DNA from 3 places in the Streptomyces sp. NPDC107575 genome. Region 2 is predicted to be linked to each of the others. Evidence: riboswitches for the same ligand, from Rfam matches in the RefSeq annotation. Region 2 holds a riboswitch; each other region holds the start of a gene.

Region 1 (6,133 bases), on a different contig from region 2:
CCTGGAGAAGTCCCTCGCCACACTCGGCACCCTCCTCGGCCTCGCCGACCGCGTCGACGTCGCCGCATCCTGCTCTCTGCTGCACGTCCCGCTGGACGCCGCCCTGGAGAAGGACGTCGACCCGCAGATCCTGCGCTGGCTGGCCTTCGCCCGCCAGAAGACCGCCGAGATCGTCGCCCTCTCCAAGGGCCTGGCCCAGGGTACGGACGCGATCACCGCCGAGCTGGCGGTCAACCGGGCCGCGCTGTCCTCCCGCGCCACGTCGCCGATCACCCGCGACCCGGCGGTGCGCGCCCGTGCCGCCGCCGTCACGGAGTCCGACACCCGTCGCGCCCAGGCGTACCCGGAGCGGGCGGCGGCCCAACGCGCCCACCTGGGCCTTCCGCTGCTGCCGACCACGACCATCGGCTCGTTCCCGCAGACGACCGAACTGCGCACCGCCCGGGCCGACCTGCGCACCGGCCACATCGACACGGCCGGCTACGAGGAGCGCATCAAGAACGAGATCCGCGACGTCATCTCCTTCCAGGAGAAGACCGGGATCGACGTCCTCGTGCACGGCGAGCCCGAGCGCAACGACATGGTGCAGTACTTCGCCGAACAGCTGACCGGCTACCTGGCCACGCAGCACGGATGGGTGCAGTCCTACGGCACCCGCTACGTCCGCCCGCCGGTCCTCGCCGGCGACATCTCCCGCCCCGCACCGATGACGGTGCGCTGGACCTCGTACGCGCAGTCGCTGTCGGACCGGCCCGTCAAGGGCATGCTCACCGGCCCGGTCACCATGCTCGCGTGGTCCTTCGTCCGCGACGACCAGCCGCTCGGCGACACGGCACGCCAGGTCGCCCTCGCCCTGCGCGACGAGGTGGGCGACCTTGAGGCGAACGGCACTTCGATCGTCCAGGTCGACGAGCCGGCCCTGCGCGAGACCCTGCCGCTGCGCGCCGCCGACCACGCCGCGTACCTGGAGTGGGCGACCGAGGCGTTCCGGCTGTCGACGGCGGGGGTGCGGCCGGAGACGCAGATCCACACGCACATGTGCTACGCCGAGTTCGGCGACATCGTCCAGGCCATCGACGATCTCGACGCCGATGTCATCAGCCTGGAGGCCGCCCGCTCGCACATGCAGGTCGCCCGCGAACTGGCCGAGCACGGCTACCCGCGCGAGGCGGGTCCCGGCGTCTACGACATCCACTCCCCCCGCATCCCGAATGCCGAGGAGGTATCCATCCTGCTGCGTACGGGACTTGAGGCCATTCCCGCCGAGCGGCTGTGGGTCAACCCGGACTGCGGCCTGAAGACCCGCGGCTGGCCCGAGACCCGCGCCTCCCTGGAAAACCTGGTGTCCGCCGCACGCACCGTGCGAGCGGACCTCGACCCGGCCTGACGCATCGCGGTGGGGGTGCCGGCCGCGCGGAGCGCCGGCGCCCCCACCGCTGCACCCGAGCGCTTTTTCACGAAGCAGGGGGACAGTCGTGAAGCAAGAGCCGACGACCGTAGTCGTCAACGGAAAACCCATGATCGCCGTACCGGTCAAGCAGTACGAGTCCCTCCTCGCCCTGCGCAGGCAGCTGGGGGCCCAGGGAGCGCGTATGCAGTCACTGCGGAGAGCACTCAGCGATGTGGCCGACTTTCTGGAACGGCTCGATGCGGCACAGGAAGAGACATCGCCCGGCACCGACCGGGCAATACCCGATACCGGCGCCTTCACCGCGGAGCTCCAGAACCACATCCGGCACGCACGCGCACTCACCGAAGCCAAGGGGGCACGGGGCGGTCGGCCCCGCCCACACACCCCTTGAAGTTAGGTTCACCTAACTTTTGTGTGCGACACAACATCTGGCCTAACTGAAATCCAGGAAACCTAGATGTAGTGTTGCTCTCGCTGGTGGTTCACCGGGCTTGACGGTCTGGTGAGGCAAGAGGGAACCCGGTGAAAGACCGGGACTGCCCCGCAGCGGTGAGCGGGAACGACCGCCGTCATACGCACTGGGCCGGGTGAATCCGGGCCCGGGAAGCGACGGCCAGTAGGTGTCCTCCGTCGTCCGGAGGATGTGCCCGCAAGTCCGAAGACCTGCCACCGGCGCGCGCACCGGACCGTGGTGCGCGCGCTTCGAGGCCCCGAGGGAGGGCCGCGTGGCTGTGGCTCGGACCGGGGCAGAGGTACTTCGTACCCGCGTGTCCCCCTTTCCGCCGCACCCGCCCGCCTTCCTTCCCGTCCTCGATCGAGAACGACACGGGAACGAGGAGAGGGAGGCGAGAGACCGTGAGTGGTCTCGTGTATTTCTCCAGCGTCTCGGAGAACACCAAGCGCTTCGTGGAGCGTCTTGACCTGCCCGCGACGCGGATCCCCCTGCGCCCCCATCGCGAGGGCATGCCGACCGTCACCGAGCCGTACGTGCTGATCGTGCCGACCTACGGCGGCGGCGAGCGCGCGGGCGCGGTGCCCAAACAGGTGATCCGCTTCCTGAACATCGAGGCCAACCGCGCCCTGCTGCGCGGCGTGATCGCCTCGGGCAACACCAACTTCGGTGCCGACTACTGCCTCGCCGGGCGCGTCATCTCGGCGAAGTGCAAGGTCCCCGAGCTGTACCGATTCGAACTGCTGGGCACGGAGCGCGACGTCCGTGCCGTACGAGAGGGGCTGGAGAAGTTTTGGACACGACTGTCGTCAACGAGGCGACCGGAGCTGGTGGGGCAGACGGCGTGAGCACTTCCACCACGACCGTGCCGGTCCCCGCCGCGTCCCAGCGCGAGTCGGTCGGCACGCGCAAGGACTACCACACGCTCAACGCGATGCTGAACATGTACGACTGCGACGGACGTATCCAGTTCGACAAGGACCGCGAGGCCGTCCGCCAGTACTTCCTCCAGCACGTCAACCCGAACACGCTCACGTTCCCGAGCCTGAAGGAGAAGATCGACTACCTCGTCGAGAACGACTACTACGAGGCGGAACCGATCCGGCGTTACGACTGGGACGTCGTCGAGGACCTGTACCGGCAGGCGTACGCGCACGAACACCGCTTCCGCACGTTCCTCGGCGCCTTCAAGTACTACACGTCGTACACGCTGAAGACCTTCGACGGCACCCGCTATCTGGAGCGGTACGAGGACCGTGTCGTCGCGACCGCCCTGTATCTGGGCGCGGGCGACGGCGAGTTGGCCTCCCGGCTCGTCGACGAGATGATGACGGGCCGCTTCCAGCCGGCCACGCCCACCTTCCTCAACGCCGGGAAGGCCCAGCGCGGCGAGCTGGTCTCCTGCTTCCTGCTGCGCGTCGAGGACAACCTGGAGTCGATCGGCCACGGTATCAACTCCGCGCTCCAACTGTCCAAGCGCGGCGGTGGAGTTGCCCTTCTCCTGACGAACCTGCGCGAGCAGGGCGCCCCGATCAAGAAGATCGAGAACCAGTCGTCCGGTGTCGTCCCCGTGATGAAGCTCCTTGAGGACTCGTTCAGTTATGCCAACCAGCTCGGCGCGCGACAGGGCGCGGGCGCGGTGTATCTGCACGCGCACCACCCGGACATCATGCGGTTCCTGGACACCAAGCGGGAGAACGCGGACGAGAAGATCCGCATCAAGACGCTCTCGCTCGGCGTCGTCGTCCCGGACATCACCTTCGAACTCGCCAAGCGCAACGAGGACATGCACCTGTTCTCGCCGTACGACGTGGAGCGCGAGTACGGCAAGCCGCTGTCGGACCTGTCGGTCAGCGAGCACTACGACGACCTCGTCGCCAACCCGAACATCCGCAGGACGACGCTGAGCGCCCGCGAGTTCTTCAAGACCATCGCAGAGCTGCAGTTCGAGTCCGGCTACCCGTACCTGCTGTTCGAGGACACGGTGAACCGGTCCAACCCGATCCCCGGCTGGATCAACATGTCCAACCTGTGCTCGGAGATCCTCCAGGTCAACACGCCCAGCACATACGACACGTCGCTCGGCTACGAGACCGTCGGCAAGGACATCTCCTGCAACCTGGGCTCGATGAACATCGCCACCGCGATGGCCTCACCGGACTTCGGAGCGACCGTCGAAGCGGCCGTGCGCGGTCTGACGTCGGTCTCCGACCAGTCGAACATCGACGCGGTGCCGTCGGTGGCGCACGGCAACGACCGCTCGCACGCCATCGGCCTCGGCCAGATGAACCTGCACGGCTACCTCGCCGCGCAGCGCATCCACTACGGCAGTGAGGAGGGCGTCGACTTCACGAACATGTACTTCTACGCCGTCGCCTTCCACGCCCTGCGCGCCTCCAACCAGCTCGCCGCCGAGCGCGGCACGGCCTTCGACGGGTTCGAGACCACGCGGTACGCGGACGGCTCCTACTTCGACACGTACACCGACCGGGTATGGGAGCCGGCCGCCGATCGAGTGCGCGCCCTGTTCGCCGACTCGGGCATCACCCTGCCCACGCAGGACGACTGGCGTGAGCTGAAGCGTTCGGTCCAGGAGCACGGCATCTACAACCAGTACCTCCAGGCGGTGCCGCCGACCGGTTCGATCAGTTACATCAACGACTCCACGGCGTCCATCCACCCGATCGCCTCCAAGGTGGAGATCCGCAAGGAGGGCAAGCTCGGCCGCGTCTACTATCCGGCGCCCGGCATGGACAACGACAACCTGGAGTACTTCGAGGACGCGTACGAGATCGGCTACGAGAAGATCATCGACACGTACGCGGCCGCCACTCAGCACGTCGACCAGGGCTTGAGCTGCACCCTCTTCTTCCGGGACACGGCCACCACCCGCGACCTGAACAAGGCCCAGATCCAGGCCTGGCGCAAGGGCATCAAGACGCTCTACTACATCCGGCTGCGGCAGGAGGCGCTGGAAGGCACCGAGATCGAGAACTGCCTGGCCTGCACGCTGTGACGACCGCCCGCCCCGCCCCTGCCCGCCCTCAGAACGACGCTGCGAAGGCACGATCATGACCACCCTCCCCTCCCTGACCGAGCTGTCGGTCACGCCTCCCTCCTACCGTCACGACCCGGCCGCCCGGCTGCGCCCCGTCAACTGGAACCGGGTCACCGACGAGAAGGACCTGGAGGTGTGGAACCGGCTGACCTCGAACTTCTGGCTCCCCGAGAAGGTGCCGCTGTCCAACGACATCACCGCCTGGCAGCAGCGGCTCAGCGCCGAGGAACGCACCCTCACCATGCGGGTGTTCACCGGTCTGACCATGCTGGACACCGTGCAGGCCACGGTCGGCGAGATCGTACAGATCCAGGACGCGCGGACCGAGCACGAGGAGGCGGTGTACACCAACATCGCCTTCATGCAGGCGGTGCACGCCCGCAGCTACTCGTCGGTGTTCTCCACGCTCTCCACCACCCCGGAGATCGACGACGCCTACGAATGGGCGGTCGGCAACGACATCCTCCAGCAGCGCTGCAAGGCCGTCCTGCAGCACTACTACGGCGACGACCCCCTCAAGCGGAAGGTCGCCTCGACCCTGCTGTCGTCACTTCTGCTGTACGCGGGTTTCTACCTGCCGCTGCACTTCTCCACGCACGCGCTGCTGACCAATACCGCCGACATGATCCGCCTGATCCTGCGCGACAAGGCGGTGCACGGCTACTACTCGGGCTACAAGTACCAGCGCGGCCTGGAGAAGCGGACCCCTGCGGAGCAGGAGGCCATGCGCGTCTTCACGCTCGAACTCCTCGACGAACTCTACGAATTGGAGCTGCGCTACTCGGGCGAGCTGTACGAGCCGCTCGGCCTCATGGACGACGTCGCGGTGTTCGTGCGCTACAACGCCAACAAGGCGCTGATGAACCTCGGTTACCCGGCGCGCTTCGGCGCGGACGAGACCGAGGTCAACCCCGAGATCCTCGCCGCCCTGTCCCCCGCCGCGGACGAGAACCACGACTTCTTCTCCGGGTCCGGTTCGTCGTACGTCATGGGCAAGGCCGAGGACACGGACGACGACGACTGGGACTTCTGAGACTCATGTCCACGACTCCCCACGTGCCCGCCCAGCGGGCCACCGCGCCCTTCGGCCCGTGCGTGCTGCTCAAGCACGGCGAGGTCTTCCTCAAGGGGCGCAACCGCGACCGCTTCGTGGAGCGGCTGCACGACAACCTGCGGGTCGCGCTGCGCGACGTCGGCGGGTCCACCTGGATCA
Region 2 (6,133 bases):
ACCCATGCTCAGTTCGCCTCCGGCTCGTAGCCCGCGGGCAGGTGGATCATCTTGTGCTCGAAGTACTCCCCGTACCCCTCGGGCCCGAACTCCCGGCCCAGACCGGAGTTCTTGTAGCCGCCGAACGGCCCGAGCATGTCGAGGCTGAACGTGTTCACGCTGTACGTGCCCGTACGCACCTGCCGCGCGATGTCGACGCCGTGCGCGGTGTCCGCGGTCCACACGCTGCCGCTGAGGCCGTAGTCGGAGTCGTTCGCGATCTTGACGGCCTCGGCCTCGTCCCCGTACGGCAGCAGACAGATGACCGGGCCGAAGATCTCCTCGCGGGCGATGCGCATGGAGTTGTCGACGTCGCCGAAGAGGGTCGGCTCGACGTACCAGCCCTGCTCGAATCCCTTCGGGACACCGCCGCCGGTGAGGATCTTGGCGCCCTCGTCCTGGCCGATGCGGATGTAGTCGAGGGAGCGCTGCTGCTGGCGCTGGGCGACGAGCGGGCCCAGTTCGGTCGCCGGGTCGAGCGGGTCGCCGACCTTGAGCGCGGAGGCCGCGCCGGCGAAGGCGTCGGCGAACTCGTCGTAGCGCGAGCGCGGGACGAGGATCCGGGTCTGCGCCACGCAGGCCTGACCGTTGATCATCCAGGCGAACGGGACGATGCCGGAGACCGCGGCGCCCGCGTCGGCGTCCTCCAGGATCACGGCGGCCGACTTGCCGCCGAGTTCGAGGGTGACGCGGGTGAGGTTGCGGGACGCGACCTCCATGACGCGCTTGCCCGCGGCGACGGACCCGGTGAAGGAGACCTTGTCGACGCCGGGGTGCCCGACGAGGTACTCGCTGACCTCGCGGTCGGCGGGGAGGATGGAGAGCACGCCCTCCGGAAGACCGGCCTCGGTGGCTATCTCGGCGAGCAGATACGCGTCGAGCGGCGTCTCCGGCGAGGTCTTGAGGATCACCGGGTTGCCCGCGAGCAGCGCGGGCGCGAGCTTCGCGGCGGCGGTGAACTGCGGGACGTTCCACGGGACGATCGCCGCGACCACGCCCACCGGCTCGCGCCGCACGAGGAGCTTGCCGAGGGCGCCGTCGCGGGTCTCCTCGTACGTGAAGTTGCGGGCGACGTTGATCGCGGAGTCCCAGACCATCATCGCGGCGAGCGCCTGCACCATGACGCCCGAGGTGTACGGGGTGCCGTTCTCGCTGCTGATGACGCGGGCGATCTCCTCGTGCCGCACCGCGAACGCGTCCTTGATCTTCGTGATGACCTCGATGCGCTCGTCGAGGCTCATCCGCGGCCAGGGGCCCTCCTCGAAGGCGCGGCGGGCGACGGCGACGGCCCGGTCGACATCGGCGGGCGCGGCGTGCGGCACCCGGCCGAAGACCTCGCCGGTGTGCGGCGAGACGACCTCGATGACCTCCCTGCCGAGCGGGTCGGTCAACTCCCCGCCTATGAACAGCTGTCCGTATTCCGCGAGCTCGGTCATGGCTGGCATCCTCACGCACGACATTTCTGACGGTGTTTCAGAACTGATACCAGTTCTAGTTGCGATCCGGAAGGGTGGTACGCACCCCGAAAGTCGTGTGCTCGGGCGACCATTGAAACGAGTTCTACAAGTTCCCGTACAGTGGCGGCAGTTCGGCTGGAGCGGCGGAGGGTGTCCGATGGCAGAGGCGACGCAGGTGACCGACCACAGCGGGGGTGTGCACAGCATCCGTGTGCCGATCCCCGACAACCCGCTCGGCTACACCCTCGTCTACCTGGTCGACACCGACGCGGGCCCGGTCCTCATCGACACGGGCTGGGACGACCCGACGTCCTGGGACGCGCTGACGACGGGCCTGGCCGCCTGCGGCACGCGCGTCGAGGACCTCACCGGCGTCCTCATCACCCACCACCACCCGGACCACCACGGCCTGTCGGCGAAGGTGCGGGAGGCGTCCGGCGCCTGGATCGCGATGCACGAGGCGGACACGGCGGTGGTCCGGCGCACCCGGGAGAACAAGCCGGCGCGCTGGTACGCGTTCATGGTGGCGAAGCTGGTCGCGGCCGGTGCGCCCGAGGAGCACATCGCTCCCCTGATCGCGGCCCGCGACTCCGGCAAGCCGCGCGAACTGCCCGGCTTCGCCCCCGCGTTGCCGGACCGCACCATCACCCCCGGCGACCTCCTCGACCTGCCGGGCCGCAGGCTGCGCGCGATCTGGACGCCGGGCCACACCCCCGGGCACGTGTGCCTGCACCTGGAGGAGGACCACCCCTCGGGCCGCGCGGGCAACGGCCGCCTCTTCTCTGGCGACCACATGCTGCCCGGCATCACCCCGCACATCGGCCTGTACGAGGACCCGGACGACGCCACCGTCACGGACCCGCTCGGCGACTACCTCGACTCGCTCGAACGGGTGGGGCGGCTCGACCCGGCGGAGGTCCTCCCGGCGCACCAGCACACGTTCACCGACGCCCCGGCCCGCGTACGGGAGTTGCTCGACCACCACGAGGAACGCCTCACCGGCCTGCTCACCCTCCTCGCCACGCCCCTCACCCCGTGGCAGCTCGCCGAACGCATGGAGTGGAACCGCCCGTGGTCCCAAATCCCGTACGGGTCAAGGACGATCGCGGTGTCGGAGGCAGAGGCCCACCTGCGCCGCCTCCAGAAGTCGGGCCGGGTGGAACAGGTCCCGGACACGGACCCGGTGACGTACCGCTCAAGCCCCGCCGGCGATTGAGGCGCGGGGCCCGGGGCAGAGCCCCGCGACCGCAACCCCGGTGCGGCGGATCTTTGCCGTGCCTTCATCGAAGGTGCGCCCGCAGAGGCGTATCTTCGGCCCCCAAGGGCTCTCACGAGCTGGAACGACAAGGGGGCGCCCGCCGATGACGCCGGACGAGGCAGTGGTCGGCCGAACGGGGAAGCTGGTCATCGGCACGCGTGGAGCCGGCGGTCCGGGCGAGGTGTTGGTGCAGGTCAGGGGCGGAACCGAGACCTTTCTGGCGTACTCGGACGAGCCCCTGGAGCGGGGCGCCACCGTGCTCGTGATCGAGTCCCGCGGGAGCCGGCAGGTCGTGGTCATGGCCTGGTCCGACCCACTTCTCTCCGGTGGCGAGGGCGACGCCCGCTAAGGAGACGTACAGGCATGTTCGGATATCGCGTTCCCGCACCCGACGAGGCGATGCTGATCTCGGGCGGCAGGCGGGGACTTGGGGGAGCGCCGTTCCGCGTCGTCACCGGGCACGGGAAGTTCGTGCTCCCCGTGTTCCGCAAGACCCGCTTCCTGTCGCTCGCGATGAGCGAGTCGGAGGTCGTCGAGAAGTGCGTGACCCGGCAGGGCATCGCCCTGACCGTCCGCGCGGTCATCGCCTTCAAGGTCGGCAACGACCATGAGTCGATCGTCAACGCCGGTCAGCGCTTCCTCTCCGACCAGGACCAGATGTCGGTCCTCACGGGGCGCATCTTCGCCGGTCACCTGCGCTCGATCATCGGCTCGATGACGGTCGAGGAGATCGTGACCGAGCGGCAGAAGCTCGCCACGGAGGTCCTCGACACGTCGAAGGCGGAGATGGCGAAGATCGGCCTGCACGTCGACTCGCTGCAGATCCAGTCCATCGACGACGGCCAGACCGGTTACATCGAGGCGATGTCGCGCCCGCACAAGGCCGCCATCCAGCGGCAGGCACAGATCGCGCAGGCGCAGGCCACGCAGGCCGCGGCGGAGGCCGAGCAGGCGGCGGCCCGCAAGCAGGCCGAGTACGCGCGGGAGACCGCGGTCGTGCAGGCCGAGTACAACGCCGAGGTCGACCGGGCCAAGGCGCAGGCCGACCAGGCGGGCCCGCTCGCGCTCGCGCACGCGCAGCAGGAGGTCCTCGCGGCGCAGACGGAACTGGCCATGAAACAGGCCGAGTTGCGGGAGAAGCAGCTGGTGTCGGAGATCGTCAAGCCGGCCCAGGCCGACGCGGAGCGCATCCGTGTCCTGGCCCTCGCCGAGGCCGAGCGGATGAAGATCCAGGCCGAGGCGGCGGCGTCGTACGACCGGGTCGCCCTCGACCGCATGCTCATCGACCAGCTCCCGCAGATCGTGAAGGAGGCCTCGGCGGGCCTCGCCGGGGCGAACGTCAACGTTCTGAACGGCGCGGACGGCCTGGGCGAGATCGCGGCGGGCCTGGTGGGCCAGGGCCTGACCATCCTGGACTCGGTCCGCAAGAACCTGGGCGGGGAGGGCGGCGACGACGTCGGCTCGACGATCGAGCGCTATGTCGGCGCTCCGCGCGGCAACGACGACGGCCCGGTGGACGTCCGGTGAGTCATTCAAGCCCCGCCGGCGATTGAGGCGCGGGGTCCGGGGCAGAGCCCCGCGGCCGCAACGGCGTCGCCGGGTACAGTAAAGACGTCGTCAGTACGTACGTACGAGGGGAAGCCGGTGCAAATCCGGCGCTGACCCGCAACCGTCACAGCCGGAATGCCTCGTACGTACCTGCTCGGCTCAGGACCGTCGAGGAATACGGAGCCGGAGCCGCCCGGTGCCCCCGCGTGCCGCGCCGCCCCGCTCCCCGCAGGGAGAGGCATCCGCCCCACCATGAACATTCGCCGCAGCGCCGCGCTCGTCGCCGCGACCGTCGCGATCGGCGCCATGGGCGCGCAGGCCGCGAGTGCCTCTCCCTCGCCGAAGACGGCTCTCCCTTCGGGCCTCTACGGCAAGGGCGACCCCACGTACGACGGGGTCTGGCGGCAGTCGCTCGCGCTCGTCGCGCAGGACACGGTGGGCGTGAAGCCCGCGAAGAAGGCCGTCGACTGGCTGGCCGGGCAGCAGTGCGAGAACGGCGGCTTCGCCGCGTACCGCGCCGAGCCCACCAAGCCCTGCGACTCCAAGACCAAGATCGACAGCAACGCCACCGCGGCCGCCGTCCAGGCGCTCGCCGCGGTCGGCGGCCGGGACGGCGAGGTCGCCTCGGGCGTCGCCCTGCTGAAGAAGAACCAGAACGCCGACGGCGGCTGGGGCTACAACCTCGGCATGGACAGCGACGCGAACTCCACGTCCGTCGTGCTCGGCGCGCTCGCCGCGGCCGGCGAGAAGCCGTCCGAGGTCAAGTCCGGCAAGGGCAGGACCGGCGCCGACGCCCTCGCCTCGCTCGCCCTCCCCTGCTCCAAGGGCAAGGACGGCGGCGCGCTCGCCTACCAGCCCGACAAGAAGGGCGAGCTCGCCGCGAACGCCGACGCCACCGCCGCCGGTGTGCTCGGCGCCCTCGGCACCGGCTTCGCTCCCGGCAAGGGCAAGGCCCCGGACGCGTACACCTGCGAGGACGGCAAGAACGCCGAGGCCGTGGCGCACAACGGCGCCGTCTACCTCCAGAACCAGCTCGACACCCACCTCTACCTGAAGTCCCAGCTGGCCGGCTCCACCGACCAGCCCGACTACGGCAACACCGCGGACGCGGTCACCGCCGTCGCCGCGGCCGAGGGCGTCAAGGCCACGAAGGACTCGTACACCTGGCTGGAGAAGAACGCGAAGGGCTGGGCGTCGCAGACCGGCCCGGCCGCCTACGCCGAGCTGATCTTCGCCGCGCACGCCACCGGCAACGACCCCCGCGACTTCGGCGGGACGGACCTGGTGAGCGCCCTCAACAAGACGGGCCCGGAGCCCGCCTCCACCAAGTCATCGGACTCCGCCTCGGACTCGGACGAGAAGAAGGACGACGGCGGTGGCGCCAACTGGTGGATCATCGGCGTGATGTTCATCGCCGCCGTGGGCGCCGGTTTCCTGCTCAGCGGCCGCAAGAAGCAGCAGCCGTGACCGCGCGCAGGTCGGCCGGGCTCGGCGGGCTCGTCCTCGCACTGCTCGGCGCACTGCTCGCCCTGACCGTCGCCCCCGCGCAGGCGGCCGGGTACCGGTACTGGTCGTTCTGGGAGCGGGACTCCCACAACGCATGGACGTACGCGACGGCGGGCCCCTCGCAGGCCAAGCCGGAGGACGGGGACGTGCAGGGCTTCCGGTTCGCGGTGAGCGCGGACTCGAAGGACGCGAAGCAGCCGCGCGGCGCGGCGTCCTTCGGCGACATCTGCGCCGATACGCCCGCCAAGGACGGCAAGAAGCGCGTCGCGCTCGTCATCGACTCCGGCACGGCGGCCGACGCCCCGTCCGGCGAGACCCCGCCGAA
Region 3 (6,133 bases), on a different contig from region 2:
CATTCGTGCGATGCCGTCCATGAGCGCGTCGATCCCCGTGCCCGTCATCGCGGAGCCGAAGTACACCGGATGCGCCTCGGCGCGCGCCGTCTGTTCGGCGAGCACGTCGCGCAGCCGGCCGTACGTGACCGACTCCTCGTCCTTGACGTACGCCTCCAGGAGCGCGTCGTCACGGGCCGAGAGCACGTCGACCAGGCGGGCGCGATGGGCCGTGTCGTCGGGGGCGTAGGGGACGCAGTGCGCGTCCCGGCCGCCGAGGCCGTGCGCCACCGTGTTCATCGGGATCATCGCGGGCGCGAGCTTGTGCCGCAGGTCGTCGAGGAGCGCGGCCTCGCGGGCGCCGCCGCGGTCGACCTTGTTCACGAACACCACGGTGGGGATGCGCAGTCGGCGCAGGGTGCGCATCAGGACGCGGGTCTGCGCCTGTACGCCCTCCACGGCCGAGACGACGAGCACCGCCCCGTCGAGCACGCCGAGCACGCGCTCGACCTCGGCGATGAAGTCGGGGTGGCCCGGCGTGTCCACGAGGTTCATGTCCGTGCCGTCGACCGGGAACGACACCACGGCCGACTTGATGGTGATGCCGCGCCGGCGCTCCAGGTCGAGGGAGTCGGTGCGGGTGCTCCCTTCGTCGACGCGGCCGAGTTCGTCGATCACCCCGGCCGTGTGCAGGAGCCGCTCGGTCAGGCTGGTCTTACCGGCGTCGACGTGCGCGAGAATTCCAAGATTCAGCAATGCCACTGGCAGTCGAGTCCTTGAGGGAAGGGAATGCCACGGCGGCGGAATCCGCGGTGGCCCTCGGAAGGAGCTGGACTGCAGTGCGCATGGATCGGTCCTCACGCTCGGGATGCGCGGCAGTTGCCGCACAGGGATCAGTGCAGCAGTGTGCCGCGCACCCCGGCAACCGATTTATCCGGCGTCGGCCACCCGCGCCGACCACCGCTGCTCGACCCGCGCGAGCCGCCAGTAGGCGATCGCCGCCGCCCACACGACCACGAACAGGCCCACGATCACGTACCCGACGTTGTCGAGGTCGAGCCCGGCGATCCACCCGGTCACCGCGTCGCTCAGGTCGAGCTTGTCGTGCAGCACGCCCACGAGTTCGATGGTCCCGATGAAGAACGCGACCGCGATCGACAGACCGGTGATGGTGAGGTTGTAGAACACCTTGCGCACCGGGTTGGAGAACGCCCACTGGTAGGCGAAGTTCATGAACGTGCCGTCGAGCGTGTCGAACAGGCTCATGCCCGCGGCGAACAGCAGCGGCAGGCACAGGATCGCGTACCAGGGCAGGCCGGCGGCGGCTCCGCTGCCCGCCATCACCATCAGTGTCACCTCGGTCGCGGTGTCGAAGCCGAGGCCGAAGAGGAAGCCCAGCGGGAACATCTGTCCTGGCCGGGTGATGGACCTGGTGAAGCGGCCGAGGATCCGGTTCATGAACCCGCGCGAGTCCAGGTGCTCCTCGAGCCGCCGCTCGTCGTACGAGCCCGCGCGCATCGCCTTGAAGACCTTCAGAATGCCCATCAGGGCAACGAGGTTGAGCGCCGCGATGAGGTACAGGAACGTACCGGAGACGGTCGTGCCGACGACGCCGAGCACCTGGTGGGTGGGCGAGTTGTCGTTCATGAGGGTGCCGGCGAGCGCAGCGCCGCCGGCGACGAGCGCCGCCATGGCCACCACCACGCTGGAGTGGCCGAGCGCGAACCAGAAGCCGACCGAGACGGGCCGCTTGCCGTCCGCCATCAGCTTGCGGGTGGTGTTGTCGATGGCGGCGATGTGGTCGGCGTCGAAGGCGTGCCGCATGCCGAGCGTGTACGCCGTGATGCCGAGGCCGATGCCGAAGGCCTTGTTGCCGACTTCGTAGTGCTCGGGGACGACGAGCAGGAAGAGCACGCCGAACGCGACGACGTGCAGCGCGGCGATCACCGCGATCAGTCCGGCCGTGCGCAGCGTGTCCTCGCGGCGCCAGCGGAAGGCAGGGGAGGGGGTGTTCAGGGCAGGGGTCGGGGAGTTCCCGGGCAGGGTCATGCGTCGATCACGCTCCAGCACCTCGTGGATCACTTCGTGAGATGCCGCGGCCGGTCTCCTGGCTTACGGGCGTGCCCGCCGCTCCGGCCTTCCCAGCGGCCGACGGCCGCCAGTGGCGCACAGGGTGGAACGGCGCGCTCCGGACGTCGCTGTCCGAAACCCGATCACAGTGGCGAGGGCCGCTCCGGAATGGGCCCCTGAGGGGCCGTCACCGGTCTTCCCGAGCACCACGGCCCGACCAACCTAACACCTACCCGGAAGCGCGCTCGCGGGCCCGGCGGATCTCCTCGTAGGCCTTCTCCCGGCCCTCCCAGTGGGAACCGTCGACCGACTTGCCCGGTTCGAGATCCTTGTAGACCTCGAAGAAGTGGGTGATCTCCAGGCGGTCGAACTCGGGGATGTCCTCGATGTCCCGGGTCGCGTCGTGCCGCGGGTCGTGCGCGGGGACGCACAGGACCTTCTCGTCCGGGCCCTTCTCGTCGCTCATCACGAACATGCCGATCGCCCGGCACTCGATGGCGCAGCCGGGGAACGTCGCGTCGCCGGTCAGGACGAGCGCGTCCAGCGGGTCGCCGTCGCCGCCGAGCGTGCCCTCGATGTAGCCGTAGTCCGCGGGGTACTGCGTCGACGTGAACAGCATCCGGTCGAGCCGGATCCGGCCGAGATCGTGGTCCATCTCGTATTTGTTCCGGGATCCCTGCGGGATCTCCACGATCACGTCGAACGCCTCGGCGCGTGCCTGACTGCTGCCCAATGTGGCCTCCTTGCCGCATTCCGACGCCCCCGAGTGTGCGCCGTACCGGGCGAGGGCGGAACCCCTCAGGCGGCCGGGGGAATGGGGAATTCGAGTTCGGGCCGGTCCCAGGCGACGGCCGGCGGGCGCGCGGGCACCGTGCCGGTGCGGCGCGCGCCCATGCCGCGGTAGAAGCCCTCGGCGGGCGGGTGCGCGACGACGCGGACGTGGTCGAGGCCCGCGGCCCGCGCCTGCGTACGCATGTGGTCGACGAGCAGCCGCCCGATGCCCCGGCCCTGCGCCTCGTCGGCGACGAACATCAGGTCCAGCTCCGGGGGCTCGGCGAGCAGCGCGTAGAAGCCGAGCACCCGCTCGTCGGCCTGGTCCACGGCGACGTACACGTGGTGCGCCTCGATGTAGTCGGGGCCCACCCGGTAGCCCGCGACCATGGAGGCGTACGGGTCCCGGTAGGCGCTGGAGCCGCGCACGAGGCGGGTGAGGCGCCGGGCGTCCCGGGCGGTGGCCCGCCGGACGGTGACGGCCGGGGGCCCGCCACGGCGCGTAATGCTCGCGTTCATGTGTCGAGTATTACGCACTCGGGGGCGGGGTCAGGCCGTGGGCACCGTGGAGTGCGCCTGGCGCAGGAACGCGGCGTTGTCCGGGGTCTGGCGCAGCTTGTCGAGCAGGGCCTCGTAGGAGGCGGCCGGGTCCCGGCTCTGCAGGGCGCGCCGCAGTCCGCGCACGACGCTCAACTCGGCGGCGGGCAGCAGGAGTTCCTCGCGGCGGGTGCCGGAGGGGGTGAGCTCGACGGCGGGGTGGACGCGGCGCTGCGCGAGGACGCGGTCGAGGCGCAGCTCCATGTTGCCGGTGCTCTTCAGTTCCTCGAAGTAGTAGTCGTCGGCGCGGGAGCCGGTGTCGACGAGGGCGGTGGCGAGGATGGTCAGCGAGCCGGCCTCCTCGGCGTCGCGGGCCGCGCCGAAGAACCGCTTCGGTCCGTGCAGGGCCGCGGCGTCCACACCGCCGGACAGGGTGCGGCCGCTGGTCGAGGCCGCGTTGTTGTGCGCCCGGCACAGCCGGGTGAGGGAGTCGAGGAGGATCACCACGTCGCGGCCCTGCTCGGTGAGGCGCTTGGCACGCTCCACGGCGAGTTCGGCGAGCGCGATGTGGGCCTTCGCCGGACGGTCGAACGTCGAGGCGTACACCTCGCCGCGCACGGATCGCCGCATGTCGGTGACCTCCTCGGGGCGCTCGTCGACGAGCACCACCATGAGATGGACCTCGGGGTGGTTCGCGGCGAACGCCGCGGCGAGCTGCTGCAGCAGTACCGTCTTGCCGGTCTTCGGCGGCGCGACGATCAGGCCGCGCTGCCCCTTGCCGACGGGCGTGAACAGGTCGACGACGCGTCCGGCGAGCCCGGCGGCCGGGTACTCAAGGCGGAAGCGCTCGCTGGGGTGGAGCGGGGTGAGGTCGGCGAAGCGCGGGCGGGCGCGGCTCGCGTCGGCGGGGGCGCCGCCGACGGTCTCGACGTGGGCGAGGGTGTGCGGCTTCCCGCACGTGCCCTCGACGAAGTCGCCCTTGCGCAGGCCGAGTCGACGGATGAGGTGGGCGGGGACCTGCACGTCGTGCGACGTGGGTTCCAGGTCGGCAGCGCGCAGGAAACCGTGCCCGTTCCCGCCGATGTCGAGGACGCCGGCGGCGCGGACGGGTTCTTGGTCCTGAGGTGCGGGGGTGGTGCTCATGGTGGTGGTGGCCGTGGTCATGACGATCACAGGTCCTTTCGCGGGCCGAGCCGCGGACGCGGCAGGCGTCCGGCGGCGGGCGTACAAGGGCAGGGAAGGGGTGGGATCCGGCGAGTGGCAGGGGCGGCAGAGCGCGCCCCGCGGCCGGGGAGAACCTGGAGGAACGGCAACGGGTGAAGAGCCCGCCAGAAGCCGCTGACCAGGGATGACGTGCGCTGTGCGGTGACCGGGAGACGGTCGACCCGCGTGCGCTGAGAGAAGAGATTCGGTACCGGCGCCTCGAAACGGGCGAGCACATGTACCGCTAAGACCGTACCACCGGACACCCGCCGCGCGGCAAGCCCCCGCTTCGGCGCGTGCCCGCCCTATGCTGATCCGCCATGTTCACCGATCAGGGTCCCACCCTCCGCGAGCTGGCCGTTCAGGCGCTGTCCTCGGTCGAGCGCGGCTACGACCTGCTGGCGCCGAAGTTCGACCACACGCCGTTCCGCACCCCGGACGTCGTGCTCGACGCGGTGGGCCGCGCGCTCGCCGGCCTCGGCCCGTACGACACCGGGCTCGACCTGTGCTGCGGCACCGGGGCGGGCCTGCGCGTGCTGCGCGAGGCGGGTGTCGGGCGGGCCGTGGGCGTGGACTTCAGCGGCGGCATGCTGGACGTGGCGCGGCGCGCCGAACCGACCGCGGGCCACGTCCGAGGGGACGCCCTCGCGCTGCCCTTCGGCGAGGTCTTCGACCTGGTCGTGAGCTTCGGCGCGTTCGGCCACTTCCTTCCGCGCGAGTGGCCGCGGCTGTTCTCCGAGGTGTGCCAAGTGCTGCGCCCCGGCGGGCAGTTCGCGTTCCCGCTGCCCGCGCCCGCGGGCCCGGGATCGCTGGGCTACTGGGCGATGCTCGGCTTCGACGGCGCGATGCGGGTGCGCAACGCGGTGTGGCGGCCCCCGTTCGTCATGTACTACCGGCCGTTCCGCCTCGCCGACGTACGCCGCGCACTGGACCACGCGGGCTTCGACGTCGCGCTGTACGCCCTGCCCGACCTCGGCGAGCGCCCCGACGGCAGCCCGCGGTGCCGACTGGTGGTGGCCACGCGCCGCTGACGGGTCCGCCGGATCGCGCCCCGCGCCCGCCGCGCCTAGCGTGTACCCATACCTGCCGGGCCGCGTCGTGCCCGGTGGCCGACGGAAGGGTGCCGCGTCATGTCCGCTCGTCCTGAAGGCGCGCCGGTCTGGGCCGACGCCATGTTCCCCGACCTGGAGGCCGCGAAGGGCTTCTACACGGAGCTGTTCGGCTGGACCTACGACGAGGGCAGTGCCGAGTTCGGCAACTACACGCAGGCCAGGACGCCCGACGGCAAGCGGGTGGCGGCGCTCGTGCCGCAGATGCCCGGCGCCGAGGGCGTGCACCCCGCCTGGAACCTGTATCTCGCCACCGCGGACATCGAGGCGGTCGCCGAGCGGATCAAGGGCGCGGGCGGCAGCCTCATGATGGACCCGATGCAGGTCGCCTCCTTCGGCACGATGGTCACTGCCCAGGATCCCGCCGGTGTCGTCTTCAGCGTCTGGCAGCCCGACACCCACGAGGGCTTCGAGAAGGTCAACGAGCCCGGCGCGTTCTGCTGGGCCGAGGTCAACACCCGCAA

Evidence for each region. A riboswitch is a leader RNA that binds a small molecule or an ion and turns the genes downstream of it on or off. The one in region 2 is predicted to bind cobalamin.
Region 1: another riboswitch for cobalamin. It lies ahead of nrdI (class Ib ribonucleoside-diphosphate reductase assembly flavoprotein NrdI); the one in region 2 lies ahead of ACZ7L4_RS16325 (prenyltransferase/squalene oxidase repeat-containing protein).
Region 3: another riboswitch for cobalamin. It lies ahead of nicT (Nickel transporter NicT); the one in region 2 lies ahead of ACZ7L4_RS16325 (prenyltransferase/squalene oxidase repeat-containing protein).

The regions. Positions count from the first base shown of each region.
Region 1 covers NZ_JBVKBG010000002.1:1,318,434-1,324,566, reverse strand. Annotated here, with positions in the region: gene metE (5-methyltetrahydropteroyltriglutamate--homocysteine S-methyltransferase) at 1-1,387, shown strand, start outside; gene ACZ7L4_RS12630 (hypothetical protein) at 1,476-1,802, shown strand; cobalamin riboswitch at 1,873-2,096, shown strand; gene nrdI (class Ib ribonucleoside-diphosphate reductase assembly flavoprotein NrdI) at 2,267-2,710, shown strand; gene nrdE (class 1b ribonucleoside-diphosphate reductase subunit alpha) at 2,707-4,878, shown strand; gene nrdF (class 1b ribonucleoside-diphosphate reductase subunit beta) at 4,934-5,953, shown strand; gene thiI (tRNA uracil 4-sulfurtransferase ThiI) at 5,959-6,133, shown strand, end outside.
Region 2 covers NZ_JBVKBG010000003.1:670,536-676,668, forward strand. Annotated here, with positions in the region: gene ACZ7L4_RS16300 (ferredoxin) at 1-6, opposite strand, end outside; gene ACZ7L4_RS16305 (aldehyde dehydrogenase) at 9-1,475, opposite strand; gene ACZ7L4_RS16310 (MBL fold metallo-hydrolase) at 1,654-2,712, shown strand; gene ACZ7L4_RS16315 (hypothetical protein) at 2,858-3,103, shown strand; gene ACZ7L4_RS16320 (flotillin family protein) at 3,118-4,281, shown strand; adenosylcobalamin-variant (AdoCbl-variant) riboswitch at 4,376-4,451, shown strand; gene ACZ7L4_RS16325 (prenyltransferase/squalene oxidase repeat-containing protein) at 4,555-5,769, shown strand; gene ACZ7L4_RS16330 (SCO2322 family protein) at 5,766-6,133, shown strand, end outside.
Region 3 covers NZ_JBVKBG010000001.1:74,802-80,934, forward strand. Annotated here, with positions in the region: gene ACZ7L4_RS00340 (GTP-binding protein) at 1-741, opposite strand, end outside; gene nicT (Nickel transporter NicT) at 910-2,028, opposite strand; cobalamin riboswitch at 2,060-2,275, opposite strand; gene ACZ7L4_RS00350 (inorganic diphosphatase) at 2,279-2,782, opposite strand; gene ACZ7L4_RS00355 (GNAT family N-acetyltransferase) at 2,848-3,339, opposite strand; gene rho (transcription termination factor Rho) at 3,370-4,521, opposite strand; gene ACZ7L4_RS00365 (class I SAM-dependent methyltransferase) at 4,881-5,591, shown strand; gene ACZ7L4_RS00370 (VOC family protein) at 5,691-6,133, shown strand, end outside.